DNA from 3 places in the Ruegeria sp. CE6 genome. Region 2 is predicted to be linked to each of the others. Evidence: riboswitches for the same ligand, from Rfam matches in the RefSeq annotation. Region 2 holds a riboswitch; each other region holds the start of a gene.
What was found. A riboswitch is a leader RNA that binds a small molecule or an ion and turns the genes downstream of it on or off. The one in region 2 is predicted to bind cobalamin.
Positions count from the first base shown of each region.

Region 1: another riboswitch for cobalamin. It lies ahead of ACR0DK_RS04775 (hypothetical protein); the one in region 2 lies ahead of ACR0DK_RS03630 (energy-coupling factor ABC transporter permease).
Region 3: another riboswitch for cobalamin. It lies ahead of ACR0DK_RS00280 (DUF1636 family protein); the one in region 2 lies ahead of ACR0DK_RS03630 (energy-coupling factor ABC transporter permease).

Region 1 covers NZ_JBQFRR010000001.1:962,124-972,890, reverse strand. The annotation lists gene ACR0DK_RS04825 (permease) at 1-867, shown strand, start outside; gene ACR0DK_RS04820 (hypothetical protein) at 911-1,300, opposite strand; gene ACR0DK_RS04815 (DUF1013 domain-containing protein) at 1,354-2,115, opposite strand; gene ACR0DK_RS04810 (ribonuclease T2 family protein) at 2,246-2,875, shown strand; gene ACR0DK_RS04805 (hypothetical protein) at 2,872-3,360, opposite strand; gene ACR0DK_RS04800 (hypothetical protein) at 3,538-3,897, opposite strand; gene recR (recombination mediator RecR) at 3,975-4,568, opposite strand; gene ACR0DK_RS04790 (YbaB/EbfC family nucleoid-associated protein) at 4,633-4,977, opposite strand; gene ACR0DK_RS04785 (DNA polymerase III subunit gamma/tau) at 5,213-6,973, opposite strand; gene ACR0DK_RS04780 (phosphatase domain-containing protein) at 7,146-7,646, shown strand; gene ACR0DK_RS04775 (hypothetical protein) at 7,651-8,058, opposite strand; cobalamin riboswitch at 8,150-8,370, opposite strand; gene ACR0DK_RS04770 (alpha/beta hydrolase family protein) at 8,492-9,349, shown strand; gene rsgA (ribosome small subunit-dependent GTPase A) at 9,386-10,414, opposite strand; RNA gene ffs (signal recognition particle sRNA small type) at 10,574-10,672, opposite strand; gene ACR0DK_RS04755 (bifunctional 2',3'-cyclic-nucleotide 2'-phosphodiesterase/3'-nucleotidase) at 10,711-10,767, opposite strand, start outside.
Region 2 covers NZ_JBQFRR010000001.1:736,093-746,859, reverse strand. The annotation lists gene ACR0DK_RS03650 (penicillin acylase family protein) at 1-1,447, shown strand, start outside; gene ACR0DK_RS03645 (heavy metal translocating P-type ATPase) at 1,641-3,983, opposite strand; gene ACR0DK_RS03640 (hypothetical protein) at 4,170-4,442, shown strand; gene ACR0DK_RS03635 (L,D-transpeptidase) at 4,484-5,146, opposite strand; cobalamin riboswitch at 5,362-5,574, shown strand; gene ACR0DK_RS03630 (energy-coupling factor ABC transporter permease) at 5,651-6,334, shown strand; gene ACR0DK_RS03625 (transglutaminase-like cysteine peptidase) at 6,440-7,063, opposite strand; gene ACR0DK_RS03620 (AMP-binding protein) at 7,568-8,989, opposite strand; gene ACR0DK_RS03615 (hypothetical protein) at 8,982-9,827, opposite strand; gene ACR0DK_RS03610 (hypothetical protein) at 9,824-10,767, opposite strand, start outside.
Region 3 covers NZ_JBQFRR010000001.1:58,546-69,312, forward strand. The annotation lists gene ACR0DK_RS00240 (tripartite tricarboxylate transporter TctB family protein) at 1-182, opposite strand, end outside; gene ACR0DK_RS00245 (tripartite tricarboxylate transporter substrate-binding protein) at 249-1,226, opposite strand; gene ACR0DK_RS00250 (response regulator transcription factor) at 1,335-2,003, shown strand; gene ACR0DK_RS00255 (sensor histidine kinase) at 1,993-3,360, shown strand; gene ACR0DK_RS00260 (ABC transporter substrate-binding protein) at 3,339-4,337, shown strand; gene ACR0DK_RS00265 (class I SAM-dependent methyltransferase) at 4,462-5,073, opposite strand; gene ACR0DK_RS00270 (glycosyltransferase family 2 protein) at 5,066-6,073, opposite strand; gene ACR0DK_RS00275 (NAD(P)-dependent oxidoreductase) at 6,188-7,174, opposite strand; cobalamin riboswitch at 7,280-7,486, shown strand; gene ACR0DK_RS00280 (DUF1636 family protein) at 7,572-7,952, shown strand; gene cobW (cobalamin biosynthesis protein CobW) at 7,949-9,004, shown strand; gene cobN (cobaltochelatase subunit CobN) at 9,010-10,767, shown strand, end outside.

The DNA.
Region 1 (10,767 bases), 230 kb from region 2:
GGCCAGTACATCCTGTTTGCTGTTCTGCTGCTATCATACCTGAAGGCAACTGGGGCCGAAGTGATGGTCGCCCGTGCATTTGAGGGTCGCGAGACACGGATGATCTTTCTGGCCGCGTTGTTTGGCGGGCTGGCCCCATTTTGTTCCTGCGAAGTGATCCCATTCATCGCAGGTTTGCTGGCTCTGGGTGCGCCATTGTCGGCCGTGATGGCATTCTGGCTCAGTTCACCGTTGATCGACCCCCCGACGTTGCTGATTACTGCGGGTGCGCTGGGTTGGCCGTTTGCAATTGGTAAAGCGGTTGCCGCTGTCGCGTTGGGTTTGTTCGGCGGGTTTGCCGTGCGCACCCTGATGCGGGGAGGTGCCTTTGCGCAGCCGTTGCGTGAATACAAACCCGCTGGTTGCTGCGGTTGCGGACCAAAGCAAGATGACAAACCCGTCTGGAAGTTCTGGCAAGACCCTGACCGTCGGACGCGCTTTCGGGCCGAATTCGTTCATAACGGTCTGTTCTTGCTCAAATGGCTAGCGTTCGCCTACGTGCTCGAGGCGCTGCTGGTCAGCTATGTTCCGGCAGACCTGATCGCCCGGGTTGTTGGTGGTGAGGGTGTTGTGCCAATTGTCATCGCTGCCTTGGTCGGAATGCCTGCCTATCTGAACTCTTACGTCGCACCACCGCTTCTTGCGGGTCTGATGGAACAGGGTATGAGTGCGGGTGCTGCGATGTCGTTCATGGTGGCCGGCGCCGTCAGTTCGATACCTGCGATGGCGGCCGTGTGGTCACTGGTGAAACCGCGCGTCTTTGCCACCTATCTGGGTTTGGGCATCAGCGGTGCCATCGTAGCAGGCATCCTGTTTCAGATGATCTGAACAAAAAAACCGCCCGGTTGAGCCATCGGGCGGTTTTGCTTTTCTAGCTCGCTTCGCAATATCGTGGCAGTTTGAACCGATACCTTGGCTCTCCAGTTTCAACGAAAACCCGTTTCTCGATACAGGCTTGGGTTCCAACTGTCTGAGCAATCGGCCCTTCGGTCGAGGTGATTGATGCTGCTGAGCCATCCGGCAAGCGCACCGAAGCAATGACCCCGTTCTTGAGATCGCCATTGATCGGTGTCGCCGACAAAACCGCGACGGTGAGAAACGCCTCGTGCTCGTGCTTGCCGTCGTCATTCAGCAATAGCAAGCCAGCGACTATTGCAATCATCACTACGGCACCTGTAATGGCCAACCACCAGGATTTCAGGAACACATAGATTGAAACGGCACGATGCGCGTCGAAGAATAAGGATAGAACCTTTAGCATCAAATCACCCAAAAATCGGGTCCCAGCTACTTGAGGCCGGGACCATGCGCATCTCAGGGGCGCAGATCGTCTTCGTCTTCTTCATCACCACCACCCTTGGGCAGGTTGAAGAAGCTATCCGCATCGACGATGGGCTCTTCTTCTTCCTTCTCGTTGGTGTCCTCGGACAACGAGAATGTCTCGAGACCTTCGATCGCGGTCGGGATCTTGGGCGCTGAATCCATCTCGAGCGACTGTTCGGTCGAGACCAGTTTGCGACGCTCATCATCGCTCATCACGCCACCTTCGGCTGCTTTCTTGGCCGCGGCCTTTTGCACGATGGCATCCAGTTCGGATTGTTTGCACAGTCCCAGGGCAACCGGATCGATCGGCTGCATGTTCGAGATGTTCCAGTGCGTCCGCTCGCGGATCGACTGGATGGTCGGCTTAGTGGTGCCGACCAGCTTGGCAATCTGGCCGTCGCTGAGTTCTGGGTGGAACTTGACCAGCCACAGGATCGAGTTCGGACGGTCCTGACGCTTGGACAGCGGGGTGTAGCGCGGACCACGGCGTTTCTCTTCGCCTGATGCCGCCGGATTGAATTTCAGCTTCAGCTTGTGCAGCGGGTTGTTTTGCGCGGTGTCAATTTCTTCCTGAGTCAGCTGGTTGTTGGCAATCGGGTCAAACCCTTTGACACCTGCAGCCACATCACCATCCGCAATACCCTGCACTTCCAGCTCGTGCATGCCTACGAAATCCGCGATCTGCTTGAAGCTGATCGTGGTGTTGTCCACCAGCCATACGGCGGTTGCCTTGGCCATAAGCGGTTTTGCCATCAGCCCGTCTCCTATAAATACATCTGTCCCGTCGCCGGAATTCGGCGGCCCCGAAGCTATGGGGCAGGTTTCCGTTGTCGGGGAACTTGGGGCCTATATAGTCGCGACAGCTAAAGAAGGGAAGAGGCGAATGCGCTGGGCGATTTTGTGGGTGCTGAGTGCCATGGCTGCGATGGCCGAGGGCGAAAAGGCGGGCGATTTTGACTACTACGTCCTGTCGCTCAGCTGGTCGCCCAATTGGTGCGCCCGCGAAGGCGATGCGCGCGGCTCGGATCAGTGCGACACGCGACACGATCATGGGTGGATATTGCATGGGCTCTGGCCGCAATTCCATCAGGGCTGGCCTTCGTATTGTCGCACGTCCGAAGCGCCACCCACACGCCGCATGACGCGGGAAATGGAGGATATTCAGGGCTCATCCGGGTTGGCCTGGCATCAATGGAAAAAGCACGGCACCTGTTCGGGCCTCAGTGCACCCGACTATTTCGCCCTGTCGCGGCAGGCTTATGCAGGAGTTGCGCGCCCCGAAGTGTTCCGCAAGCTGGACGCTACGGTCAAACTGCCCGCTTCGGTGGTGGAAGAGGCCTTTCTCAAGGCCAATCCCACGCTTGAGCCTGACATGATCACCATCACCTGTAAGCAAGGCTATATCGAAGAAGTCCGCCTATGCCTGTCCCGCAATCTTGACCCGGTGCCCTGTGGCCGCGACGTGATCCGTGATTGCACCGCTAAAGACGCGGTGTTTGATCCGATTCGTTAGAGCTTTTTGTTCTGGCAGTCGCGCGCATAATCCAGCGCTTTGGCGGTGCCTTTCAGATCAATCGCCATGACGGTCTGACCTTCTGGATTGTAGACGGTCATGGTCTTGTTCTGCGCAATCGAGGTGACGAAACTCCGGTCCGTAAAGAACACCGTCGCGCCGGGCACGCGATCCTGCTTGAACCCGATGGCGGTGGCATCAAAGCTCTTGCCGTCCAGATCAAACCGGATCGGATATTGTTCCCCCGGTTTAATGTCGCCCCAAGCCTTGTTGTAGACAGTGAAGTATCCGCGATCGTCCAGTGCGTCATAGCCTAGCCGCACCACCGAAAGATCCTGATACACCGTCTGGATCAGGCACCCATTGCCGAGGTTGGGGTCCATCATGATGTTCCAGCCTTCGACGAAGCCTTTGTCGATGAGTGCCTGCGACAAGGCAGCAGTGGCGGTGAAGGCGGCTAGGGTTAGGGCGAGAAGGCGGGGCATATTTGAAATCCACAGAGTTACGTTGTGAAACTGTGCCCAAGTTACAAGTTTCGACAGCCCAGCCAAGAGCATTCTTTTATTGCGCCCCAGATACTAGGTCGTATTCAGCCAATCTGAATTCTAAGATCACCTAGCTTGTGGAGCGTTCGTCGTGAAGTAATAAAGCTACTAAGAAACTTATAGGCAGGACCCGTCGAAATTAGGCTTCAACTCGACTATGGTGTCATTCTGGGCTTCCCAAAAAACGAGCCAACGAAGCATGCAGGGAAAAGACTGTTTTTCAAAATACGCATAGCTTTTTCCTTTTGAAATAGAAAATCCATCTTGCTCTAGAAATCGGACCAGCTCTTGCTCTTTCAGCGGCAATGGGTATTCAGCGATTATCCTTCGAGCAAACTCTTTGTCAGCTTCGGCAAAACTGTCGGGCAGATTTCGCCCGATTTTTGGAGGTAGCGGAAACGGCGGGGACAGCAACAAGTGAATACCAATCACGACAATCAGCGCAGATGCACAAAAAACTATAATAAACTTTCGCATCAAATGCTTAACCTCCAAGAAATCCTAAGAAAGTGCTTGGTTTCTACAAGGCACGCAAGGAGCAGGCGACTACAAATCTAGATCTCCTTCCGCGCCCGCAACGCCGCAGTAATCGTCCCGTCGTCTAGATAGTCCAACTCTCCCCCAATCGGTACACCTTGCGCCAGGGATGTCAGACGAACCTGCCCCTCCAACTGATCAGCGATGTAGTGGGCAGTGGTCTGGCCATCGACGGTGGCGTTCAGGGCGAGGATGATCTCGCTGATACTCTCGGCCACAACCCGGTCCTTCAACCGGGGGATACGCAATTCATCCGGGCCGACCCCGTCCAAAGCCGACAAAGTGCCGCCCAGAACGTGATAGCGACCCTTGAAGACCCCGGCACGCTCCATCGCCCAAAGGTCGGCGACGTCCTCGACCACGCACAGCTCTCCGGTTGCGCGAGCCTCGTTGTTACAGATGTCGCAGATATCAGTGGTGCCCACATTGCCGCAGTTCAGGCATTCACGGGCAGTTACGGCTACCTGCTGCATGGCGTCAGAAAGCGGCGTTAGCAGCAGGGCGCGTTTACGGATCAGGTGCAGGACTGCGCGGCGGGCCGAGCGGGGGCCGAGACCGGGCAGCTTGGCCATCAGGTCGATCAGATTGTCGATGTCACTGTTCGAACTCACCGTGAGACCCTCGCAATTGGGCCAGAGAAACACGCCCCGGCCATAGATCCGTCAGGAGGGTGTATCAGAACGGCAGCTTGATGTCTGCGGGCAGGCCCATGCTTTCGGTCAGCTTGGCCATTTCTGCCTGTGAACGTTCCTGCGCCTTGGTTTGGGCGTCCTTGATCGCGGCGAGGATGAGGTCTTCGACCACTTCCTTATCGTCACCGTTAAAGATCGACGGGTCGATATCCAGACCTTTCAACTCGCCCTTGGCGGTCGCGGTGGCCTTGACCAGCCCGGCACCGGATTCGCCGACAACCATGATGGTGTTCAGCTCTTCCTGCATGTCAGTCATCTTGGTCTGCAGATCCTGCGCGGATTTCATCATCTTGGCCATGTCACCCAGGCCGCCTAAACCTTTTAGCATCGGTAATCTCCTGTCACTCGATTTGTGGCCTAGATACGAAGCGTAACCGTGCGGCACAAGAGGTCAGGATACTCCCGCCCGTCGTCAAGGTCTTTGGCAAGACCTTTCCTCCCGTTGGGCCCGGCAGCGCGCAAGGCGCGCTGCCGGGCCCAAAGCCGCTCAGGGGTATCGGCGCCAGCCGATGGCCCGTGGCGGGTGCGGGAGCATTTGGTTGAGGTGCGCTTATGCTCGAAAGTCAGTCCTCTTCAAACGGGTCCCATTCGTCTTCGACCTCGGGCAGGGCTTCGGTTTCGACTTGAGCGGCGCGTTGTTCTGCGGTTTCGATGCTCTTGATCCGCGCTTTCGGGAAATGAGTCAGCACTGCTTGCACCAGAGGATGCTGTTCAGCCTCGGCTTTCAGGGCCAAGTCTGCAGCGTCCCGTACCTCGGCAATGGTCGGTGCGTTGCCCTCAGCGACAATAGAAACGGCCCACCGGTTGCCTGTCCAACGCTGCAGCGACGCGCCCAATCGTTGTGACAGGTCGGTCGGGGCGTTGTCGGTTGGGGCGAACTCGATCCTGCCTGGTTGGTAGGACACCAGACGCACGCCGTTTTCAACCTCGACCAACAACTTCACGTCCCGGTTGGCTCGGATCAGTTCGACCACATGTTCAAATGTTGGATAGCGTGCCAGAGCTGCCTGCACATCTTGGGCTAGCGCGGCTGTTGGCCCGCCTGCGTTGCCGCCGATTCCCGATGCGGCATAGGCCGATCGGGCCACAGCCTGTGGCGCGGCAGGAGCATGTCCCGGCGCACCGATTCCCTTGCCGGGGCCACCATTGGGCGGCGGAGGCGTATCTTGCAGACGCTTGATCAGCTCCTCCGGGCTAGGCAAGTCGGCCACATGGGTCAGGCGGATCACGGCCATTTCCGCAGCCATCATTGCGTTGGGTGCGGCGGAAACTTCCTCGAGCGCTTTCAGCAGCATTTGCCACATGCGTGTAAGGACTCGCATGGGCAGAGCCTCGGCCATTTGTTGACCTCGGGCGCGTTCGTCGGGGGAAACGGTGGGATCTTCGGCGGCATCCGGGGTGATCTTGACCACCGAAACCCAATGCGTGATTTCAGCCAGATCGCGTAAGACGGCGAGTGGATCAGCCCCTTCGGCATATTGCCCGCTCAGCTCGGTCAACGCGCCTGCAGCATCGCCGCGCAGGATCATATCCATCAGATCCAGCACCCGGCCCCGATCGGCCAGCCCCAGCATCGCGCGCACCTGATCCGCGCTGGTTTCACCGGCCCCGTGCGAGATCGCCTGATCCAGCAGTGAGGTCGCATCGCGCGCCGATCCCTCGGCGGCCCGGGTGATCAACGATAACGCATCCTCGGCAATCTGTGCCCCTTCGGCACCTGCAATTTTGCGAAGCAGTCCGATCATATCCTCCGGCTCGATCCGGCGCAGATCAAAGCGCTGGCAACGGGACAAGACGGTCACCGGGACCTTGCGAATCTCGGTGGTGGCAAAGATGAACTTCACGTGTTCGGGGGGTTCTTCCAGCGTCTTGAGCAGCGCGTTGAAAGCGCTGGTCGACAGCATGTGAACCTCGTCGATGATATAGATCTTGTAGCGCGCGGACGCAGCGCGATAGCGGACGCTGTCGATGATCTCGCGGATGTCATTGACACCGGTGCGGCTGGCGGCGTCCATCTCCATCACATCGACATGGCGGCCCTCCATGATGGCTACGCAGTGTTCACATTGACCGCAGGGTTCGGTGGTAGGGCCGCCGCTGCCATCGGGACCGATGCAGTTCATACCCTTGGCTATGATCCGAGCGGTCGTCGTCTTGCCGGTACCGCGGATGCCGGTCATGATGAAGGCCTGCGCGATCCGGTCCGCCTCGAAGGCGTTTTTCAGAGTGCGCACCATGGCGTCCTGACCGACTAGATCGGCAAAGGTTTCGGGGCGGTATTTGCGGGCAAGAACCTGGTAGGCGGGGCTGGGCGTCTCGGTCATGTCTGCTCTGTCGGATTCGCGTTACGCCGCAGCGTAGAGGCCCCCGCCGCCCGCGTCCACAGCCGGCCGGGACGATTTTCATTTTGGAATGCGTGGGTATGCGGCTAAAATCCACTCTATTCTATTTACTGGACCAGTATGTTGTTGGGTGAAGTTTGTTTGGGGGGAGATTATGTCGCAACTGGTGGTTTATGCGTTGCAGGTTGGCGGAGGCACCTTGGCCTTGTCCTCGATGCCTGGGCGTGGAGGAACGTATACAGAAGACCTTGATCTTATCGCAGACTGGAAGCCGGGACTTGTGATCTCGATGACCACTGAGGTCGAGATGATTCAGGATGGTGCGCGGAATTTTGGCGCTGATATTCAGGGGCGTGCCAGCAGATGGGTGCATTTGCCGATCGAAGATTTTGGCACGCCACCCAAAGAGATTTTGGACCGCTGGCCCCGCGTTGGCGCGACCGCACGTCAGGCGTTGTCAGGTGGTGGCCGTGTGCTAGTGCATTGCCGTGGTGGCTGTGGCCGATCCGGGATGGTGGTTCTGCGTCTGATGGTTGAATGCGGTGAACGGCCTGAGGCGGCATTGAAGCGATTGCGTACGGTGCGTCCTTGCGCAGTCGAGACAAATGCCCAGATGCTTTGGGCCGTTGAACCGGCCCGTGTTCAAGCCGTTTGACGGCTTAGACACCAACATGTGGCGAGATTTCGCCACCGTTGTGCTGCACCAGAAGCGAAGCCTCAAGCATGGCGCAAGGAGGATTCCTTAGCAGGTGTGCGGGTAGGCTGCGGTACTCGGTTCCGAACATCATGTCTGCGTAGTCATCCAGCCGGCCGGTATCGATTTCAGGATCGGTTCCGCAGAATACACGTATCTGGTCGCATTGGGCGCGAAAGCGGGCGGTGCATCCTTCCGGGCAGTGCGACAGATCTATGGTGCCTTCAATCTCAAACTCAGATTTCGTGACCGGTTTTGTGGCGGACATGGCCTGCGTCAGAGCCCGCGCCATTTGCGCCAGTGCGGGGCAGGTTGCCCCAGTACGTTGGCACACGGTCGCCGCGAATTCGTGCGTTTTAGTCTTCCAGATCATCAATGCGCCCTCCGCGCGCAGGGCGAGGGCGTGGTACAGGTTGGTCCGTGCGGAGCACGATCAAACCCGTCCCGGACACCCCGCCCGAGTTTCGGTTCTACATCCGATGGCAGGTCTCCTGACTTGCGGGTCATCGCTTTGCCGACCTTCCCAGCCTTCGAGGCCAGTGGTATCTCGGCATTGCTCTCCGCTTACAGTTGCGGGGGCAGTCTCGGACTAGGTTCTTTCCGGATTTATCCGGGCAGAACCGCACCGTGTTCCCTTTTCATCCCGGCCCGATTGGGCGCGAGAACCATCGCGACATGGCTAGCGGCTGCGCCGTGCCCGAGTCAAGAAGATTGCGTCAGGCAAGTGACGTATGGTCCAGTCACGTCAACCTTGACTTGAGGCGCTTCGGGTGAACTGATCAGTTCAGTCGGTATTGGAGGGCACCATGTTGGACACGCAGCAGGCGGTTGTGACCGAGGATTTTCAGATCCCGTCCGACCCGGCAATGTTGTCGGCGCGGCTTTACCGTCCGGTTGCCGACCCCGAAAAGGTGGTCGTCATAAACGGTGCGACTGGGGTGCCGAGGGATTACTATCAGCACTTCGCCCGATGGCTTGCCGAGGAACAGGGCATGGCCTGCCTGACCTATGACTACCGGGATTTTGGTCACTCTTTGGTGGGTTCGCAAAAGCGGTCAAATGTCACCATGGCCGATTGGGCGTTGATCGACATTCCAGCCGCCCGGGCCGAGATGCGCCGACGGTTTCCGCAGGCCAAGCTATGGAGCATCGGTCATTCCTTGGGCGGAATGTTTGGTCCGATCCAACCCGATATCGATCAGATTGACAGGATGATCTGTGTCTGTTCGGGTCTGGTAACGCTGGCGGATCACCCTTGGCCTTATCGCGCTTTGGCGGCGTTGTTCTGGTATGGTCACGCGCCGCTGGTGGTCAAGGCGCTTGGCTACCTGCCCGGACGGTTGGTCGGGTTTGGATCGGACCTGCCTGCCCAAGTCTATTGGCAATGGCGCAAATGGTGCACCGCCCCCAAAAGCTATGTGCCAGAGATCGGCACGACACTGCCCGCCGCCCGCTGGGAAGACTTGGGCAAACGTGTCGATCTGTTTACCTTCGCAGATGATGAAATGGTGCCGCCGGATGCTGTCTGGCGTCTTGCCGATCTCTATGGACCCAAAGCCGGGCGCCATCTGCTTGCACCAAGCGAATTCGGAGTATCCAAGATCGGCCATATCGGTGCATTCGCAAGACGGAATGCGGCAGTCTGGCCTAGGCTAATCGCCTGATAGCGCTGGGCACCGGTAGGCCGGTGCCCAGCTTCGTTATAGCCCTTTACGGGATTTTTTCTCGTGCATCACGCTGCGCACCATCTTGCCGAACGCCTTGTCGCGGGCGCGGGCCTGCGCCACCGAAGCGGAATTGTGTTGGTCTTCGCGCCGCAGCTTGCGCCAGCGGTCCAGCCGCGCGGGATCAAGCGTACCAGAGTCGATTGCCGCCTGCACCGCACATCCGGGCTCGGTCTCGTGCTGACAATCCGAGAAGCGGCAATTCAGGCTGAGGTCTGAGATGTCCGAGAACACCTCATCCAACCCCTCTTGCGCATCTAGCAGACGTAACGCGCGCATGCCGGGCGTATCGATCAGCCAGCCGCCATTGCGCATGCGATGCAAGGCGCGTGAGGTTGTTGTGTGCCTGCCGCGCGCATCGTCTTCGCGAATACCTGCGGTGGCCTGATCCTGCCCCGTCATCCCGTTGGCGAGCGTCGTTTTCCCAACGCCGGATGATCCAATCAAGGCGCTGGTTTGTCCTTTCGGACACCACGACAGAACTTGTTCGAGATCGCCGTGATCCAGCGCGTTGACCGCAAGTACCGTCAGAAACGGGGCGAGCGATTGGGCTTGATCTACATAAAGGCTCGGATCATCGCACATGTCCGATTTGGTCAGAACGACCACCGGATAGCAGCCTGCCTGATGTGCCAGCGCAAGATACCGCTCCAATCGTGGCATATTGAAATCGGCGTTGCAGGAACTGACGATGAACAGCACATCAACATTTGCAGCAATCAGCTGCGCCGCTGCCCCTGTACCTGCGGCCCGGCGCTGCAGCAGGCTGCGCCGGTCCAGCACGCGGCGTATGCGTTTGTTTTCATCCACCAGAACCCAATCTCCGACGGCATATGCACCGGTTGATTGATCCAGAGATAACAAAGGCGATTCACCTTCAGGGCTCAGCCCGATCAGTCGATCCCGGTGTACGGCCGAGATGCGATACGGAAGAAGTGACGGATCAGCCGTATGCTGAGCCGCGAAATGAGAGGACCATCCGAGGTCCGGAAAGGAAAGTAACATTGGTCTGCCTGTGATCAGAAACAGCAATCCCGTCGAATGGCAATCGCGCATCCGCCGACGACGTGTTCAGGCAATCAGTTGATCGGAAAGGATCAGAACCGGTCTGCCCGAAGGGTTTTTGCTACAATCATAAACGCCCTCCTGCGGCTGATAGGTTCTAAGTGAGAGGTTGGACATCGACCCAAGCGGGGCTCGTTGTGGCTGCTTCCTTCCGGACCTGACCAGGTTGGCGAGGCGCTCGCCCGCGCCAACCTCTCAAAGCCGATATAGGTGCATCCCCTGAAAATGGCAACCCGTCAGAAGGTCAGATGAATACGCATGAAACCATCCGCAACGTCGGGCAGAATGCGTGG
Region 2 (10,767 bases):
GCGGCCAGAGGATAGTCTCAGAATAACTCAACAGTTTCTAGACAATCTGCGGGAGACAGAGAGCGGCGGCGCGTCAATTCCAGGCGACAGACCGAAAACACCTGGATTGATCATGAACACGCCAAAAGCTCGGCTGGGAGCCTGGGCATTGACCAGTGAACGAACGGTTTCCAATTCCCCAATTCTCGCGATCGAGACTAGCGGGCCGCTTTCGCTCCCATCATCCTGGTACATGGCTGATCTTCAATTTCCCTCGGGGGCAGTAGCAGGGGTGACTTTGCCCGGCGTTCCGTTCGTTGTTCTGGGTCGTTCAAATGACGTTGCTTGGGCCTTGGACTCAAATGCCGGGCAACCTGAATTGCAAAACGGCACATCCGAACGGGTAGATAGCGATATCTTTTTAAAAACTCTTTACCGACTGACACAGGTAGTCACCGCAAAAGACGCCGTGAAGTTGATCTCTGAAATGCCTCTGTTCGGGTTGGAGACCGTCGTTATTGACAAAGAAGACGTCATGACCTGGCCGGGCATCTCCGATGAAGATGCAATCCTGCTTCGGCAGCAACGGCTCACAGAACTTGATGCGCGCCAACGCGTTTTTTCAGTTGATGGTGTTATGGCGGTACAACAAGATACCGTTAGTTCAGCAGCGCGTAGCTTGTTGCCTCTGATGGCAGCGGACTTGTGGCGTTCTGCACCCATGATCCCCGCAACCGACGACCCGCTCGATGGAATCCGACAGGATGCCTTGAACCGCTTGGCTGAATGGAACGGTGAAATGGATCGTTTTTCGCCGGAGCCATTGATATTCTGGGCATGGGCGCGTGCTTTGCAACGCCGATTTCTACAGGATGAATTTCCTGCGGCGCGTGATTTGTGGACCAATCCGAATCCATATTTTCTTGCCGCGGTTCTTTCAAATAGAGAAGAGGCCGCGATGTGGTGTGACAATCGCACCTCAACTCGTGTCGAAACCAGCGACGAGTGGATCGTTCTCGCACTCGACGATGCGCTCGTCTGGATAACCGAGCGCTACGGTCCCGACCTTTCTTCGTGGAGCTGGGGATCTGAACACGTTGTGAATCTGGATTGGTCTGCGGTTAGCCCAGCCGGATTCCTCAATGGGTTGTTATCTGTGCGGGAACCGAAGTCCGGAGGACCTTATTCATTGCTCTCGTCTCAATTCGGGATGTCTGACGAAAAACCGTTTGCAACAAATATCGGCACGAATTTTCAGGCCGTCATGTCTGTTTCAGAAGACAAAGGCTTCTTTTTCCTGACACCATCCGGGCAGTCGGGACACCCGCTTTCGCAGTTCTACAAGAACTTGTTTTCTTCATGGATGCGCGGTGATTACAGGATGATGGCAATGGATCTGGCAGTAGCAGAGGGTGGGGCAGTGGGGCGATCCAAACTAACCCCCCTCATTCAGGATGAAGTTGACTGATTAAAGTGCGGCTCCGGGAAGCCAGATCAGTGTCAATGTGCCCTCATCTTCAGGATGAAATGCCATACAAGATCCAAGACTGATTGATACATCGGGCACCACGCCACAGTGATAGATTGTGAAAATCGGCTGTGGGATGCTGATTTCAGTGGGCATCCCACAGCACACGCGATCTTAGGTGCCGCGCGCCTGATTACTGCCCATGCGTCAATTCAGCATTTTCACCTGGCGTTCCAACGGTTTCTGTTCCTGTTGAGTGTATGTTACCCTCCGAGGCTTTCAGAAGCCGCAAGGCGTTAGCCACGACCAGCAAGGACACTCCGACATCTGCGGCGATTGCACCCCACATTGATGCCAATCCAAAACCGGTAAGGGTCACAAACAGTGCTTTGGTCGCAAGTGAGAAGCCGATGTTCTGACGGATGATCGACATGGTTCGACGTGAATGATCGATCAGCCAGGGTACTTTGCCGATGTCATCAGTCATCAGAGCAATGTCTGCAGTCTCAATAGCAGCATCAGATCCAACTGCACCCATCGCAACTGCATAATGTGCCCGAGCCATCGCAGGCGCGTCGTTGACGCCATCGCCGATCATCGCAACCATCTCGTGCTGTTCTGCCAGTTCCTCAATCGCAGCGACTTTGTCCTCCGGCAGAAGTTGGGCCCGGACTTCGTCGATGCCGACTTCGGCTGCTACCGCTCTCGCTGTTTGTTCGTTGTCACCAGTCAGCATGATGATTGACTTCACGCCCTGCGCATGAAGCTGGGCTACGATGCTTCGGGCTTCGGGTCGAATGCGGTCCCGCAGCTCAAGCAAACCGGTTAACCCGTTCTCATCCCCGACAACAACAAGTGTGCTTCCCGCGCTCTCGATTTGGTTGCGCAACTCGGCAGGGATGGACGCGCCAAAGCCTTTCTCGACAGCGAAGCGGTCAGAGCCAAGCCAGATATCTCCACGCTCGGTACGGCCTTCCAGACCACGACCGGGAACGGTTCGGATGTCTTCAGCCGCCGATATCGAAATGTCGGTCTGTTCTGCCTTGGTCAAAATGGCGCGGGCCAGCGGGTGTGAAGACCGAACCTCAAGGCTGGCAGCGCTCGCCAACAGCTCCTGCTCGGATGCGGCGCCCAGCGGATAGACATTGGCCACTTCAGGCTCACCCATGGTGATCGTGCCTGTCTTGTCCATGGCCAGTGCGGTGGTACGCCCGGGGGCCTCGATATATGCGCCGCCCTTAATCAGAACCCCAGCCCGGGCCGAAGCGGTCAAAGCCGCAACGATTGAAACCGGTGTGGAAATTACGAGCGCACAGGGGCAGGCGATAACCAGCAGAACAAGCGCATTGTAAAACCAGAAGCCCCACGATGCGCCAAATGCAAGCGGCGGGATCAGGGCGATGGCCACTGCGACGACCATAACGATGGGCGTATAGATCCGCGCAAATTTTGTAACCCACTGCTCAACCGGCGCGCGGCGCGCATGAGCATCACCGACCATCCGGATGATCTTGGCAAGCACGGTGTCTGACGCTGTTTTCGTCGCACGTATTTTGAGGGTGCCTTCACCATTGATTGTGCCGGCATAGACCTCATCACCCAGCTCTTTGGGAATCAGCGCGCTTTCACCTGTGATTGGAGCCTGGTCAACGGCACCAGCCCCTTCGATGACTTCCCCGTCAAGTGGAATGCGATCCCCACCCTGAACGATGAAGCTGTCACCGACAAAGACATCCGCCGCCGGGACCGTTGCCTCAGAACCGTCAGCACGAACCAGCCGAACCGTCGGGGGGGCCAGATCAAGCAGCGCGGATACCGCGTTCCGAGCACGTCCGACACTCCAGCTTTCCAGATAAAGAGAGAGCGAGAAGAAAAATGCTACAGTTGCGGCTTCAAAAAACTCACCCAGAGCGATGGCACCAGCGACGGCAACAACCATCAAAAGGTTCATATCCGGCGAAAGTCGACGCGCCGAAGACCAGGCCTTAGGGGCCACCAGCCAGACGCCAAACAAGATCGCGACCGCGAACAAAGCTGCCTCGGGCAAAGGCATCGGAACCTCACCATGTCCCGAGAACAGCCCGAGCGCACCGCCCATGCCGGTTTCGAAAATGTGCCAGCCAAAACCCGCTGCCCAAAACCCTCCGCTAAGAGTGGTGAACCGCCGCTGACGTGCAATATGCGCCGCCTGGTCCTGGGCGGCATTTCCGTCATCCCATGGTTTGGCGGTCATACCAGTACTGGCAACCAGCATCATGACATCTTCGTCAGATAACTTGGCAGCACTTTCAAGAAGTGTCATCCGACCGTTGATCACATCAAATGCAAGATGCTCTTCGCCACCTGCTTTCGGGCCGACGACACGGTTCAGGATCGCCACCTCTTCGGCGCAATCAAGGCCAGAGACCTGAAAGCTTCTACCACCTTCAGGAATTGGACCGGCGGGGGCGATGTCGCCACACCCGCCGCTACCGCATGCGTGGTGACCATGTTTGTTTTCGTGGCCATGGTCGTGGCTATGGGTATCGGATGACATGATTGGACCTCAAGAATCTCTATGGTCCTTTGTAAATAGTTCCTACAGTAACTAGAGCTTCAATACCTTTTATATTTTTTTCATCCGGGTTCTTTGCCTGCGATATTGTTAGTTCATTTCGTCTTGCGGGCCGGCCGTGTGGATGCAATCTAATTGCAGATGACGCAAAAAATTTGGAACAGATCAATGCAGAAACAGATCGCAATTACCATCACGTTAGTCTCGATTACGGCTGGTTGCTCAGCCCAGTTCACTGGGGCCAAAAGCAAAGCACTTGAACCAGGCAACGTGCCAGATTCGGTCGTAGCGCTGGCAGGGCCGGCGCAGGATTTGACCACGGCACGCCTTTTGCCAGAAGATAATTGCTTTTGGTATGAGCACAGCGGACCTGTCGAGACGACATTGGTACCATTGCGCGCGACGAATGGCGCTCCGATCTGCATTGCGCGCGACGCCTGATCGAAATGAGGGCAGCGACGTCCATGTACGCTGCCCAATATTCATGAGCGGGCTGTGACGCTATCTTCGGCAGAGTATAGGAAAGCGGTCGAGCCGGTTTTCACGTTTGGGTAGAGGTCATTGATATGAGCCATGATCATTCGCACACATCCAGAACTTGCGCGACCGCCGATGCTTCTTGGCTCAGGCGTGCCGTGAATTCTGAGATATGTGTCTCGGTCTCCAACGTATAGATAAAGGGCACGAGAGCCGAGAGCATTATTCGGCCCGGGCTCCATGCCATTCCGGAATTCCGCGTATTCGGGGTTGCGCTCGATCATTGAAGCGGTTGGTGTCCAGTGTGGCCATTCGACCTTTCGGCGGATAACATAGGTGCCGGGCTCGTAAAGATTCCCACGCGCGATCGCTACGCCATAGCGCATTGCGGTCCCGTCTTCTTCGATATGATAGAGATAGCGCGCGACGGCATCCACATGGATGTCACCTGGAACCAAACCATCATTTGCCGCGACGCGTCTTGGTAAAAAACGGTCATGAACACCCCACGGATTTGAGGTCATTGGATCGTAACCAATTGGCGTGACCTGACTGTCCCAATAGGTCTTCTGCGATGCGGTTGGCCAGGTTTTGGCGATCAATGGACTGGCCGCAGACGCCGAGAACAGCGCTGTGGTGGATTGAATGAAATGGCGCCTTGTAAGCATAGGTCTCGTCCTGGTTCACAAGTTTAACGTATTTGGATCGCACTATCGCGAATTAATCCGAATCTTAAAGCCTCTAGCAGCTAGAGCTTCAAGAGGTTTCAGGTAACGCTTGGTTTACCCTGTCGATCAAGTGACCGGTTGCGTGAATCCTGCTTCGGTCGAGTTTACATTGGAATAGGTCGCAAAGACAATTGACACAGGCGAAGCCGCCATTGTAGCGGTGAATTGTTTTCGGTTCCTGATGGCTGAAGCCAAAAGGATTAAAAGGGAATACGGTTCGGTGTTTTCAATGGCGCCAATTCCGTAACTGCCCCCGCAACTGTGAGCGGAGAGCGATGCCAAGACACCACTGGTTCGTAATGGAACCGGGAAGGTTGGCGGAGCGAGCACCCGCGAGTCAGGAGACCTGCCGTAAAGCGCCGGGCTATGCCCAGACTGAACCTGTCGGCCTTACGGTCGATTCAACCTGACAAGCCGCCGGGTGAGGCGGTAGGGAGAAAGAACATGCATATCGAACCGGGCATCGTGAATGGTGCCAAAATCGCGCTTTCCTATGTTACCGCCGCAGGTGCGGCTACTTACGCAGCGAAAGAAACGTTTTCCACATTGCGAGCGAATGGACCTGCATCTTTTGTTATGCGCTCGGTGCTCGCCACCGTTGGGGTTTTCCTTTTCTTCGAAGTCCTGCCGCATTTCCCGGTTGGTGTCTCTGAAGTCCACTTCATCCTGGGGTCGACGCTGTTTCTGCTTCTCGGTGCTGCACCCGCGGCTTTTGGATTGGCAGCTGGTCTCCTGATTCAGGGTGTGTTTTTTGCCCCGTTCGATCTTCCGCAGTACTTCATCAACCTGACCACTCTGCTGGTGCCGCTATTTGCGCTACAAGCACTGGCCAGCCGCATCATCGCACCCGGCACAGCATATGTTGACCTCAAATATAGCCAAGCTCTTGCCCTAAGTGCGACGTATCAGGGAGGAGTAGTCGCATGGGTTGGGTTCTGGGCCTTCTACGGCCAGGGTTTCGGCGCAGAAACCATGGCGTCGGTTCTGTCCTTTGGCGGCGCTTATATGCTGGTAATCGTCATTGAGCCGATTGCTGATCTGGCAGTGCTTGCGGCAGCCAAGGCAATGCGCGGTTTGAACAGTACAGGTCTGGTGACTCCGCGTTTGTACAACGCTGCGAAAGCTTGACCAAAGTTTGAAGCGGTGTCCTAAACTTGGGTTGCCGCGAAACAACCAGTAGTCGCAGGACCAAAATTTTATTGTGGCGCGTCTCTAAGGCGCGCCACATTGTCTTTAGCCGCTAGAAACCTGTACCCAACGATCAGGGTGATTTGGGTCCTGTATTCGTAGGAAAAGATACCTCGTTTCCTTCCACGATTTGATCCTGTTGGTGACATTGTCCAGAATCAAATCGCCTTCACTCGAGCGATAAACTAAAACTGCATGGCCACTGCGATTGGTGTCTAAGACAGTTGCAATAAGTAGCTTCGTAGGATCCAAGCCGTTCTGCATTAGTTCAAACTTCTTTTGCAAAGCGAAATCTTCGCAATCCCCTGACCCCTGCATTGGTAGCGTCCAGTATTCCTTTGTCCCGTATTGGTTTTGATCCGAAACGGCGCGGATCCTCCGATTGACGCGCAAGTTAATCGCTTTAACGATCTGTTTCTCCTGCGCTTCTGGCAGACCAGAAGTACGAGTATTCGCGCACGCCCACGAATAATCTTTGCAGAGTGATTTGGCGCCCGATGGCGCCTGAACCTCTCTATCTAGTTTGATCCAGGGAAGCTCAGAAGCTTGCAATGAAGCGGCGGAGACAAGGTAGCTGCATATGATACAGGCCAACGATAGATAAACTGGTAACCGTTCCGAAAGTTTTTTCTGAGCGGAAGTAGGTTTTGTCATATCTGCTTTCCCCATACTCGTTTCTCCTGGGTATCTGAAGCTACCGAGCCAAGAGAACTCTATTTCAATCTTTTATGTTCATCGACGCATTACAACAGCTTATTCAATTTAAAATGCAGAGCAGCAAAGTTCGCGAGCGCGCAGTTATTAGTCGTGATTATGTGGGTGAGCTTAATTGAGATTCTTGCAGCGGCATAGAAGAAAGCCGGCTAGTAGTCCTGGGTTAGAAACGCTTGAGGTTTGTGGCGGATTTGGATGACGCGTCAAGCTGAACATCTTTGTGCAATGAAATGGGTATCAACCGTTCGCCGAGGCGCACCCTAACAGTGTATCTGCGATTATATGTTTCATGCGGCCAGATGTAACTGGCAATTGCAGATTTCCCCTGACCAAGGTGTGCAGGTTTTGATTGGAAATTCTAAAACAATGACTTCGTCGCTACACTCAGTCCTCTGTTAACGCGCACAGCGACGGGAGCGATGAGTTGGGCAGGTTCAGTGGCCTACGAGACATATTGCGTCAGGTTTCTATGATGCGTGCAAGTTTCGTACGATCGACTTTGGAGGCATGACGCTTGTCCATAGGGATGTGCTTAATCGAAATCACATTTGGAACGTCAAAACCAAGCGCAGATTTAGTCCAATCGTCGATGTGATCCGCGGAACCTTGGACGCAAAGTGTGGGGCCTGCTTTGGTATTGATGAGCGCGCATCGATCTACGCCTGGCCATCGCTGTGCCGCGATTTCGATAGCAAAGGGGAAGAGCGTACCTGAAAAGACTTCAATTTCGGACCCGACGTGCCCCCATAACCATAAACGCCCGTCATCATCCAGCGTGCCAGCGTCACCGGTCCGATGCCATATGACACCACCTTCTGCGATTTTGTTGTTCTTTGAGTGGGTCGGGTCCAAATACCCGTCATTCACATGTGCGCCGGCGACCTGAATTTCATTGTCGCGGATGCGGAGCGTGATTTCGGGCACCGGGTATCCCACAAGTAGACCCCTTCCAACAGCCATGTCGTGGTGATCCTTCACCGTGATATCCGCGGCGTCAAGATGGGCAATCGGTTCAGCCTCAGTCGACCCGTAGACGCACACAACCGACAGACTGTGCCGGGTTCTCAACGCCTCGACAAGACTCGGAAACACCGGACCGCCGCCGGTGAACACCGTGTGCAACGGACCGGTATCGTCGGATTGAACCAGTTTTTCACATAGCGATGGTGGGATGAGGGCCCGGGTGATCTGTTGCGTTTGGAGCCAGCTTTCCAACTGCACAGTCGACAGGCGGTCCGGCTTGCTGAACCTCCAGTTGGGCAGAACACTTGTGCGCCCGGCCGCCAGATTGATCAGGGTGAACACCGGAAAGGCCACCAGATCGCGCTCGGCCTTGCGGCTGTCGAGGAGGGGTGCGATGGCATCGTGCTGCGCCATCAGAAACGCATGTGAGCGCGGAATGGCCTTGGGCAGGCCAGTTGTACCAGAGGTAAAGGAAATAAGGGCGATATCGTCCGGTTGTACCTTTTGCGCCACCGGGTTACTGCGGCTTTTACCAGGCGTCAGCAGGGGCAGGGCCCAGAGATCCGGAACCAGAAACTTCAGCAAAGAATACGCACCCGCTGCACAGAACGCTTTTGGCTTCGTTGTTCGGGCGGCGTGGCGCAGACCGGCCAGCCCCAAGGCTGGCTCTGGTAAGACAACGGTTGCGCCAAGGGTCCAAAGCGCAGCCAGACTCGCATATAGGTCCGCGTTGACAGGCATGGCCAACAACACGCGATCACCTGACTGGATACCCTTGTCCTGCCACCGACCTGCCAAGTGCTGAACGCGCGTGCGCAGGGTTTGAAAGGTGATCTCGCGGCCCTTGCCGTCCACTATGGCTGTCCGGTCAGGAACCCGTTTAACCGCCGCGGCGAATTGGGACAGCAGGTCAGCCATTCAGTTTCCGTCCAAGCAAAGTATAGCGCCGGAATATTGTCGCACCTTCCGCTGCACTGCGCTCGGCGGAGGTGTTGTCATCATGGATCAGCGCATGAATGGCGGTTTCGTACCCCATCCTGAGCGCCGCCTTGTGAAACCGGTGGGCTAGATGCCGTCCGGCGCCCGGTTCGAGACTTGCATAGGTCTTGAGGATTGCGGATGCCGGATTGGGGCCTTCGGCATAATTGGGAATGCCAAACAGAAACCCGGCCAATGTGCCGTCATGGCGGCGCGTAAAAAGGATCAGTTCGCGCTTCATCATCGGCACAACTGGCATATACATGGCCAGAAAATCTGCCTCGGCAATCGGCTTGTAGAACGCGTTGTTTGAGAACGCACGGGTTGAAAGTTTGAAGACCTGACGAAACAGGGCCTCGGGGTCTGTTCCATCCCATTCTTCCACGACAAAACCATCGGTTACTGGCGGTGCTGATCCAGCGGCGGTCCGCAACGACACCCGGGCCGAAAAATACCGGCTGATCTCTGTAAATCCCGCCGACTGGAAAACCCTGGGCTCATGAAGTTTGTTGGTAGGCTCCATCAGGAACGGAGCGGACCCGTCGCTATCCGAGACGAACCGGTAACTGTGCCAGGTGTCGCCCGACATCGGCCCGATGATGCGATCCAGGCCTGCGTCTTGCACCCTCTCGATCCCTTTGCGCAGGATTTCGGCACCGGCTTCGGGCGTTTTGCAGGAAAAATCGCCGAAGGTCGCGGCGCGCGCGCCGTCCCAGATCGGACCGTTCAGATAAACGGTCAGCTTTGCATCCGTCGTTCTGATGATCTCTTTGGTCATGAAAAAACTCCGGCAAAGAACCCAGCACTTAGCGATCCAACAACGATCCAAACGTAGTAAAGCAACGGCGGCGCGAGGGCCAACAGCGTCAGCCTGAGCACCCGATCTTTTTCGAACCAAGTTGGTCGGAGCAACGGCGCTGCGACTGAACAAGTTAATGAGAACAGGGCCAGTACCGTCAGCGGCTCGGCCCAGTTCGACTGTTCAGAATTCTGGGAAACAGCCCATGTCCGAATAAGAAACAGGACAACCGCAGCAAGTGGTATAACAACAGGAATGGGACGCAGCGCCACAGCAGTGAGCCCCATAGCTAACCCCATCGCACTGAGCCCAAAAAAGGAAACTGCATCCCATCCCGTTGCATTTCCAGCCGCAAGCCAACCGAACCCCAATAGCCCCAAGGCGGCTATGATATCCAGATCGGGGTACTTACTGTCACAAGGAGAAGCGGTACGCGCCCAGCCATGTGCGGCAAGAACCATGATCGGCAGTACTGTGTTCTGCAATTTTGCGGCGGCCAGCAGCAAAAAAACCGCGACAACATACACACGGGTCGCATGTTTGGTCAGGCCCAGTTTGGTTCCCACCACGCCAAAACTGGCAAGGGCGGCAAAGAACATGGCGGCCAACAGGGCGAGCTCTGCCAAAGAGCTGAAATAGTGGCCGTTTAGGAAAATCAACAAGCCAAGCGGCAGGAAAAGGTTGTCAAACCCGCGCCAGCTTTGTGCTTCGACCAATGTGCCAAAAGCCGCAACCATAAGGCACAACATCATGATGTTAGATGGCGGGAGTTTCGATAAGAACAAGAAGCAGATGATCGCAACCAATAGCGTTACGACAAAAAACACCACGGACCCTTCTAAGCTCTTGTCGCCATCTTCTACCACGTAGCGTTTGGTTCCATACGTGGTCCCGGCAAGCGCAGCGGCTGCATCCGCCA
Region 3 (10,767 bases), 680 kb from region 2:
AACAGAATAATCGTTGTGGCAATTATCCCCAAAATCGACAGCACCTTGGGAAAGGTGCTCGGCCAAATGGGGTTGCGCTGCATGAAGGGGGGCAGACTGCCATCCATCGTGAACCAAGCAGTGTAGCCATATGTCAGGCATATGCCCAGCAAAACGAGCGCGATCCAGCGATCCAGCGCCATGTTTCCCCCTCCTTTGATTTATTGTTGGTTGAGGCAGAGCGGTTGCCCGCTCTGCCCGAGGTATCCTTACAGGAAACCCAACTTTTTCATCAGATCGCCGATCTGCTTTTCCTGCTGTTCCAGGAACGATTGGAAATCAGCACCCGAGTTGTGGATGTTCACCCAACCGTTACGGGCGCGGACCTCTTCCCATTCAGGTGTGTCATACATCTTGGCGATGGCTTCTTGATAAGCGACCAGCTTGTCCTCTGGCAGACCAGGAGCAGCAAAGAACCCACGCCAGTTCACGAAAGTTGTGTCGATGCCCTGCTCTTTCATGGTCTGCGCATCAGGGGCTGCATCCACGCGCTCTTCCGCGGTGACGCCAATGATCTTCACCTCACCCGCATTCGCCAGATCGACAGCCTCCGAGAAACCGGTCGACAGCGCGGCAATCTCACCGGACAGAAGCGCGGCCATCGCTTTGCCACCTGCATCATAGGGGATGTACTTCACGCCCAAAGCGTCCTTGCCTGCCGCTTCCATAACCATCGCCGCGACCAGATGGTCCATCCCACCCGGCACAGAACCGCCGCCGATGGCCGTTGTACTTGGATCGGCGTCATACGCGGCTAGCAGGTCCGCCATTGAATTGATGGGGCTGTCTTTGCCCACAACAATCGCCGCGTAATCACCGATCGTGCCCGAGACCAGTGTCAGGTCGCGGAAATTGTGCGGGAACACTCCGGTCAGAGAGCGGATCACGATCGGGGTCGAGTTGACCATGAGCGTGCCGTGGTTGCTGTCGGCGTTTTCGATCAGATATCCGATGGCTTTACCACCGCCGCCGCCCGACATGTTTTCGTAGGATGCAGTTCCCACGAGACCCGCATTCGTCAGCGCCTCACCTGTGCCACGGGCAGTGCCGTCCCAGCCGCCCCCTGCGCCACCGGGGATCAGAAAGTGGATGCTATCTACGACCTCTTCAGCGAAAGTCGGTCCAGCCAGACCAATAGCGGTCACAGCCGCGATCAGGGCGCGACGGCCCAGTTTGATTGTCGTCATGAATTCCTCCCGTTTGACAACCGGCCGCAGTGCGGCTCAGATTATTCGAAACCTAAACACATCAACCTGACATCAACCTGTCATGGGTGAAATTACTATTGGATCCCGATGAAATTCCTCTTGGTCGAAGACAATCTGGACCTCGCCAATGCCATAAGCTCGCGCATGCGGCTTGACGGGCATGTGGTTGATCACGCAGAGAAAATAGAAGATGCTGTGGCCTTTGTTGAAATCGATGAGTATGACCTGATCCTGCTGGACATCATGCTTCCCGACGGGGACGGGCGCGATTTCCTCAAACGGCATCGCGCCAGCCATCTGGACACACCTGTCATCGTTCTGACCGCCCGCAGTCAAGTGTCGGATCGAATCGGCTCACTCGATCTTGGGGCGGACGATTATGTCACCAAGCCCTTCGACCATGCCGAACTTGAGGCGCGCTGCCGCGCAGTGCTGAGACGCAAATCCGGCAAGACCAAAACGACGATTGAAATTGGCGGCGTCGTCTTTGATCCGGTTGCGGGTCATTTGACGGTGGGCGACGACATCGTCTCGCTTCGCAACCGCGAACTGCGCTTGTTGGAACTGCTGATCAACGCCCCCGGTCAGGTGTTTTCTAAGCAGAAGCTGGCGGACCGGTTGTTCTCCTACGACGACAATGTTTCGGACAATGCCATCGAGGTGTATGTTGGACGACTGCGTAAGCATCTGGAAAAATCGGACCTCAGGATCACAACGTTGCGCGGTTTGGGCTACAGGCTGGATCATGGCAATTAATCCAAATGTTTCCGGATCACTGCGAAACCGTCTTGCGCTAACGCTAATCGGCGGTGCCGCGATTCTGGCCCTCGTGCTGTTCTTTGCTGTCCGCGACTATGCAGTTCAGGTTGCCCAGCAAGGTCAGGACAACATTCTGGGTGCCTCAGTCACCTCGATCCTCGACGCCGCGGCGCTGCGTGGAGGCGAGCTTGAAGTCGATATCCCCTATGCTGCCTTTTCCATGCTGAGCACGCCGTCGGACGACCGAGTGTTTTATGCGATTTTTCAGGATGGCGAGTTCTTGTCCGGCTACGAAGACCTGACCCCAACTCAAGGACCCGCTGATGGAAAATGGACCTTTCGCTTCGGTGAAGTGCGCGGTGAAAACGTTCGTCAGGTCAGTGCCAGCCGCACTCTGGTTGGGCTGGGAAATCAGACAGAAATCGAAGTGGCCTTGGGACAGACCCAAGATGCGCTGTCGGAGACGCTGGATCAAATCTCACGCAATGCTGGCCTTTTGGGATTGGGGTTCTTTGTACTTGCGGCTCTATTGTCCTTCTGGGTGAGTTCGGCCACCATTGGTCAGCTCGACAGATTAACGACATCCGTCACCCGTCGGGGACCGCAAGATCTCAGCCCATTCAAAAAACCAGTACCGCGTGAAATGGCGCCTTTGGTGTCATCGCTGAATTCGCTTATGGGACGCCTGGACCAGTCTCTCAGCCAATCCGAGGACTTTATCGCTGAGGCCGCCCATAGGGTCCGCACCCCGCTGGCAACGGTGAGGTCTTATGCCGAGGCGACGCTGCAACGGGTCGAGAGAGAAGACAACCGCGAGGCGTTAAGATCAATGATGCGCGCCATCGACGAAAGCTCTCGGGCCGCGGGGCAACTACTGGATCACGCCATGATCACATTCCGCGCCGACCATCTGGAGCGCGAGGATATCGATCTGGTGACTCTGATCCGTGAGCTTGTCCAGCGCTTGACGCCCATAGCCGAAATGAAGGACCTTTCGCTTGCTTTGAGCGGCGATCCGCAGGTCATGTATTCGGGCGACCCCATCCTCATCCAAAATGCGGTGCGGAACATGGTAGACAATGCGCTTAAATATGCGCCAGCGGACAGTACCGTAGTCATCGATGTCGCAGGATCACCCACAGCCCGGATCACGGTCAGCGACCAGGGGCCAGGCTTTCCGCCAGATGAAATCGAAACGCTCACAAGACGTTTCGAACGTGGTCAGAACGCGGCGGGAACCATCGGATCGGGCCTCGGGCTAACCATTGCCCAGGACGTCGCGGTCGCCCATGGCGGCACGCTGGTACTGTCAAACAAAGCGGAGGGCGGCGCATGCGTTATCTTGTCACTCTGATCCTGTGCCTGTTCGCCAGCGGCGCAGGGGCTCAGGATTGGGAAGACCGACAAATATTCAACGAAAGTGCCGACGGCCCCCGACTGCGGGTCATTTCCAGCACCGATACCGCCCTGTTTGCGCCGCTGATCGAGGATTTCGTCGCCCAGAATCCAGCGATATCGGTCGAATATCTGGTGACCGGCACGGCCGATATCGACCGACGCGTCCGAGCCACGCCAGAAGCGTTCGACGTTGTCGTTTCCAGCGCGATGGACCTGCAACTGAAGCTCGCGAATGACGGATATGCGCTGGCGCTTAACGATCTTCCGCACCCCCCTTGGGCGCAATGGCATCAAAGCCTGTTCGCCTTCACTTCGGAACCCGCAACCATCGTTGTCAACCGCACCGCGTTCGAAGGACAACCAATGCCGCAAACGCGGCAGGAACTGATCGAAGCGCTGCGTGCCCGCCCGGATGATTTTCGGGGCAAAGTCGGCACTTATGACGTGCGCCAGTCGGGATTGGGCTATTTGTTCGCGACGCAGGACGCCCGCGCCTCGGAAACCTATTGGCGCTTGATGGAGGTTTTGGGCGGCCTGGACGTGCGGCTGTATTGTTGTTCGGGCGACATGATTAACGACCTGGCGGATGGTACGATCGCGGTGGCCTACAACGTGCTTGGCAGTTATGCGGCGGTACGAACAGAAGGAAAGGATGCCCTTCAGATCATTCTGCCTTCGGATTTTCAGACGACGATGATGCGAACCGCCATGGTAACTGGCAAAAGCCGCTTGCCGGAGGAAGCGGAAACCTTTGTCCGGCACCTGACCACGCTGAATCCGGAATCAATGGCAGCACTGCCACTTCTGGACACGCAGGACTCCACGACCGAAAGCGCAGCGATAGCGCTGGACCCTGCGCTGTTGACGTTCCTCGATACGCTGAAGCGCAGAAAGTTCCTGTCTGCCTGGGAAAGTGCCGCTATTCAAAAATGATCGGACTTAGACAACAACCCTATCCGTCATCGCTGAACTTGTTGCTTAACACTGTTGACGCTGGAAGACATCAGCCAGCCCAGATTACCTCGCACGAATCTATAATCAGAAAAATGATCTCGGCTCAAAGTTTCTCGACGGCCACCTGCGCCCCCATGATGGCCTTGAGCCGCAGCCCCGCAGAATGTGACCCGAGGAATTCGTGGAACGCACGCATCACGTCATCTTTCCACCAACCGCGCCTGTGATAATCGTCAAGCATGATTACGCCGCCTTCGATCATCTTGGGCAGCAAAGCATCCAGATCCGTTTTTACGCCCTCGTAGGAATGGTCGCCGTCCAAATAGGCAAACCCGATGCTTTGATCTTCAAACAGACTCAGCGCCGGTTGCGAATAGTCGCGAATGATCGAAATTTGCCCCTTGGCAATCTCGGTGCTGTATTTGCGCGTCACTGCCTCGTAAATTCGATCCATATCCTTTTGCGTGCGCGCTCCGGCAAGCGAAGCACCGCCATCCGGGTCTTGCTGTACTTGCCAGGGATCGATGAGGCACAATTTCGAGGGCTGTAGCTCTTCCAGCAGAATCCGCGAAAATTCGCCCTTCCAAACGCCAATTTCAACGCTCAGCCGTCCATGCGGCATGGTCTTGAGCATTTCGCGCCGCAGGGAATCCTTCCGCTCGCGCTGCTCAGCTTGCTTCTTGCGGCGATCCTCAGCAGATACAGCTTCACCCATAGACGTCTTCTCCGGTTGAGGAATTTTGCAACGCTTCAACCAGATCAACCCAATCCGGTCTGGCTCTCAATTCTTCGGCTTTCGACCTGTGCCACTCACATGCTTTATGATGAAGGTCTGCCAATTGCGGATCTGCCATCATCTCAGCTTTGATGTCGTGCATAGCCGGCATGTGTTCCAGAATTGAGCGATCCTCAACATCATTGTGGTTCATCATGAGCCAGTATTTGAGCCCTTGATCCTGCCCCACATGATTGGTGCGCCCACGGTCGCGCTTGACTAAAAAGCTATCAGTGCTGCGCACAGCATAATGATGAATGCGCGCGAATTCATGGCTGAAACCACGCCATGCTTTCCATTTCACTTGGTCTGCTGGGTAGAGGTTCCCGCCCGAATCCCGCCACAACACGCCTTCGTATGGCGCGTCAGGGTTCGGTGCATCTTCTGGATTGATCCTGGGACGATGGGCGCGAAAACGGCTGAATTTTCCGTTGTTGCGGAACAGCGTTTTGAACCCTTTGGTCCGGTGATGCGGATAGCCGTCTTCCGTGGCGGCCAGAAAGAAAGTCTCAGGTACAGGTCGATCAACGAAATCGTTCTGACCCGCGTTTCCGAACATGCGCCAGCAGATCGAGATCGCGTCCGCCACGCCGCTGGCCTCAACGAGGCTTCTTATATCACTATTGGGCAAACGGATATTGATATACTCGTCCACATCCAAACTGAGAATCCAATCCGAAGACAGATAGCTTGGGTGGTTCCGCGCAAGCGAAAATGCACGAATCTGCGGCGCGGCGCGCGGACCCAGTCTGTTTCGTTGGTGGTGAGCCCAGCCAAGCACTTGCAACCGTTCGCCCATGGCATCGGTACCATCAGCGCAATCATTGGTATAAATCAGAATGTCATCAAAACCGATTGCGTGGTTGTAGGCCACCCAATCGATCATGAAAGGCCCTTCGTTTTTCATCGTTGTTACGATGAGAAAGGTCTCATTCGTCATAAGTTGTTCTCTTGCCTGTGCCGGTGTCGGACTCCTGTCGACCTATTTAGAATAGCACCAGAATTTTGTCCAACCAGGTCGCCAGACAGCCGCAATGCTTGCCGATTAATCGATCTACCGATTCTGCGGGATCACCTCATAACCCGGTTCTTCTGGCTCGTCGTCCAGCATCTCGGTTGGGAACCCTGGCGCCTGGATCTCCAGTCCGGTCGCGTCCTCTAGCCGCCTGATGATGTTCGGGGACAGTTCACGCTCACCATATCGCGCGATGCCATCTTCGAAAATCTTGATCATCAATGGGTTTATCTCAAGGGGAACTCCGGCACGGTCGGCGACCTCCTGAAACAGACCGATATCTTTTTTCACCAGGTCCATGGTGAAGGAAATATCGCGCGAGCCGTTCAGGATGACCTGACTTTCGGTCTCGTGCACGAAGGATGTGCCTGACGATATCTTGATCGCCTCATAGGTGGTTCCAAGGTCCATGCCGGCGGCCTTGGCTGTCACCAATGCCTCGGCGCAGGTGATCAGGTTGGCGGTAGCCAGATAATTGGTCAACACCTTCAGAACAGAGGCCGAGCCCAGATCGCCCGTGTGCAAAATGCGCCGCCCCATGGTGGTCAGGAATGGCAGGATACGTTCAAAAGTCTCACGATCACAGCCTGCGAAGATCGAGATATTACCCGTCGCTGCCCGGTGACATCCGCCCGAAACCGGGCAATCCACCGCTGCGCCGCCTCGTTCGATGACCATTGCGCCAAGGCGTTTGACTTCGGCTTCGTCAGTGGTCGACATTTCCATCCAGATTTTGCCAGGGCCGACCTCTGGCAACATTTCCTGCATCACCGCATCCGAGGCCGCAGGAGAAGGCAAACAGGTTATAACAGCATCGCAATCGCGCATCAGTTGCGCCGGACTTTTGGCGGCTTTGGCACCCTTGGCGACGAATTCGGTCACCAGATCCGGGTTCAGGTCATGAACCGTCAGATCGATACCGTTTCGTAGCAGCGACCCAGATAGCTTGCCCCCTACATTCCCCAGCCCGATAAACCCTACTTTCATGCGCGGTATCCTCCTGTTCGCATCTTGCTGCCATGCCAGCACGTCGTTGCAGAAGTATCATGCCGCCCAGCGACCCCGACAGGTCGCTTTTTATCCGCTTTTTCACGGATCGGCGCGACTCGCTTGACAAGCAACCCTGCCCTGCCGCATGTCCCTTTCGTTGGTGTCTGCGAGAGCAGATGAAAAGGGAATGCGTCAGCGGTTTTTGCCGTCAAACGCAGCCGCCCCCGCGACCGTGACCGGAGAGGGTGCCCAAAGCCACTGGCAGTATGGCCGGGAAGGCGGGACATCCGACAGAGGCCTCCTCTGACATCCGCAAGCCGGGAGACCTGCCAACGCCCGAAGATGAAACCGGACGGGGTGTTCCGGTGTGGGGCTGTGATCGGCCCGCATGAAACCCCGTCCCCCACGAAGAGGATTTGGGGGGATGAGAGACATGACCGAGACCGCACCGGTCGAACTGCTGGTTTGCACTACCTGCCGTCGCGGGCTGCCTGTCGAGGATGACGCCCAGCGCCCCGGCACGTTGCTGCACAAGGCGCTTGAACAGGCGGGCCTGCCCGAAGGCATTACCTTGAAAGCTGTGGAATGCCTGTCGAATTGCGATGAAGGCTGCTCGATCGTGCTCCGCGGAGGACCGGATCGCTGGACTTTCGTGTATGAGCATCTGAACGAGATCGACCATGTCGAAACCATCGTCGAAGGCGCAGCCAAATACCTCGCCACCGAGGACGGTTTGGTCAAATGGCGCGAACGTCCCGAACATTTCCGCAAAAACTGTGCGGCCCGCATTCCCCCGATTGGAGCCCTGAAATGAGCAATCTCGAGAAACTCCCCGTCACTGTGATCACCGGCTTTTTGGGCTCGGGCAAAACCACACTGGTGCGCCATCTGATGCAGAACCCGCAGGGCAAGCGTCTGGCGGTGGTCGTCAACGAATTCGGCGATGTCGGCGTCGATGGCGATATCCTGAAGTCCTGCGCCATTCCTGATTGCCCGGCGGAAAACATCATGGAACTGGCCAATGGTTGCATCTGCTGCACCGTGGCCGATGATTTCATCCCGACCATTGAAGCCCTGATGGCACTAGAGCCGCGCCCCGATCACATCCTGATCGAAACCTCCGGTCTTGCCCTGCCAAAACCGCTGCTGAAGGCGTTCGACTGGCCCGATATCCGCTCGAAAATCACCGTCGATGGCGTGATTGCTCTGGCCGATGCCGAGGCCGTGGCCGCTGGTCGGTTCGCTCCGAATGTCGAGGCGGTGGATGCGCAACGCATGGCAGATGACTCGATTGATCATGAAACTCCCTTGTCCGAGGTGTTCGAGGATCAGATTTCCTGCGCCGACATCATTCTGCTGACCAAGCCCGATCTGGCTGGCCCGGAAGGCGTTGCGAAAGCGAAAGAGATCATCGCCGCCGAAGCGCCCCGCCCCCTGCCCGTCGTCGAAGTGGCTGAGGGTGCCGTGGACGTCCGCGTCGTGCTGGGTCTAGAAGCCGCGGCCGAGGATGACATGGACGCGCGTCCCAGCCATCACGACGGCCATCACGATCACGAGCATGACGATTTCGAAAGCATCATCGTTGAACTGCCCGAGCAAACCGATCCGATTGATCTGGTCGCCAAGATTGAACGATTGGCCAACGAGTTGAATATCCTGCGCGTCAAAGGCTATGCCGCCGTTCAAGGCAAGCCCATGCGCCTACTGGTTCAGGCCGTCGGTGCGCGCGTGCGTCACCAATATGACCGCCCGTGGGAGCCCGGCGAAGACCGTCGCTCGCGCCTTGTGGTCATTGCCGAGCATGACGATATCAAAGAGGCCGAGATCCGCGATATCCTCGTGGGTGTAACCGAGGCTGCCGAGTAAGACTTATGCACGTCGTCTTCCGCGAAAGCCATGGGCTCGAAGAAACCGAGACCCCGACCGATCTGGGTCAGAGCCCGGCGGACCTGGTGGTGCTGTCCTTTTCCGACAGTGACCTTGGCGCTTTCGCGGCGGGTTGGCATCGTGGAGGTGGGCCTGAAGGACGCATGCCAACGATGCGGCTGGCCAATCTGACGGCGCTGAAGCATCCCCTCTCAGTCGACACATATGTCGAGCAGACACTGGAGGGCGCAAAGGGCATCCTGATCCGTCTGATCGGTGGAGTGCCCTATTGGGCGTACGGCTTGCAGCAGGTTCTGGCGCTGGCGCAGGCCAAAGGGATTGCACTGGCCGTACTGCCCGCAGACGGTCGCGAGGATACGCGGCTGGATGATTACTCTACCCTGCCTGTCTCGACCCTGCGGCGGCTGGCGCATCTGTGCGACACCGGCGGTGAGGTCGCGGCGCAGGCCGCTCTGGCGCAGATGGCACTGGCTGCGGGGTTGTATGCAGGTCCGGTCATGGGCGCCAAGACCATCCCCGAATGCGGTGCCTGGTGCCCAGATCACGGCGTGATCCCTGCAGAAAACGCTCTGCCCGGTGATGCGAAACGTATCATCGTAACCTTCTATCGTGCTTATCTGACCTCGGCGGACACAGCCCCAATCGCAGCGCTGATCCGCAGCTTGCGCGCGCGGGGTTTTGAGGCCGTCGGCCTGTTTGCCCCGTCGCTCAAAGCACCAAATGCCGCCGATTGGCTGCGCGAAACTATTGTGGCGCTGAAGCCTTCGGCGATCGTCAACGCCACCTCATTCTCAGGCAAGGGCGCATCAGGCACCTCACCTCTCGATGTGGCAGAGGTGCCGGTCTTTCAGGTGGCGCTGGCCACCTCACGCCGCAAAGCGTGGGCCGAAGCGGAACGTGGCCTTTCACCAGCTGATCTTGCCATGCATGTGGTCCTTCCGGAAGTGGACGGGCGGATCAACGCGGGCATCGTATCTTTCAAAGAGCCGGGCAAACGCGACCCGCATCTCGAATATTCTCGCTTCGCTCATCGGGCTGAACCCGAACGGATCGAAGCCATCATCAACCGCATCTCCGGCTGGCTGAACCTTCACGACAAACCCAAAGCGGAGCAGGTTCCGGCGCTGGTACTATCGACCTATCCCGGCAAAGACTGGCAGATGGCACATGCAGTGGGTCTGGATGCGCTGGCCTCGGCTGAGGCAATGTTGCTCGATCTGCAAGGCGAAGGGTATGACACCGCGCCTGCCGAGCCAATTGCTGAAACTCTTCTTGATGCCCGGATTTCATGGCCGCTAGAGGATTATCAGGTGGCGCTGGCGGCGCTGCCGGAAACACTCCGCACCGATCTCAATAAGGTTTGGGGCACTCCCGAAGACGACCCTGCTTTCACAAATGGCGCGTTCTACTTCACTGCGCTGCGTCGCGGAAAGGCTCTGATCGCGCTGCAGCCCGAGCGCGGTACACCCGAACTGCGCGATGACGACTATCACGATCTGTCGCGCACACCACGCCACGCCTACGTCGCCTTTTACTTATGGCTGCGCAAAGGATTGGTCGCGGATACGCTGATCCATATCGGCGCGCATGGCACGCTGGAATGGTTGCCGGGAAAATCAGTCGCCTTGTGCAACGAGTGTTGGCCCGAGGCGTTAATCGGCGATTTGCCGGTGATCTATCCCTTCATCGTCAACGACCCCGGCGAGGCCGCGCAGGCCAAGCGTCGGATCGGGGCGGTCACG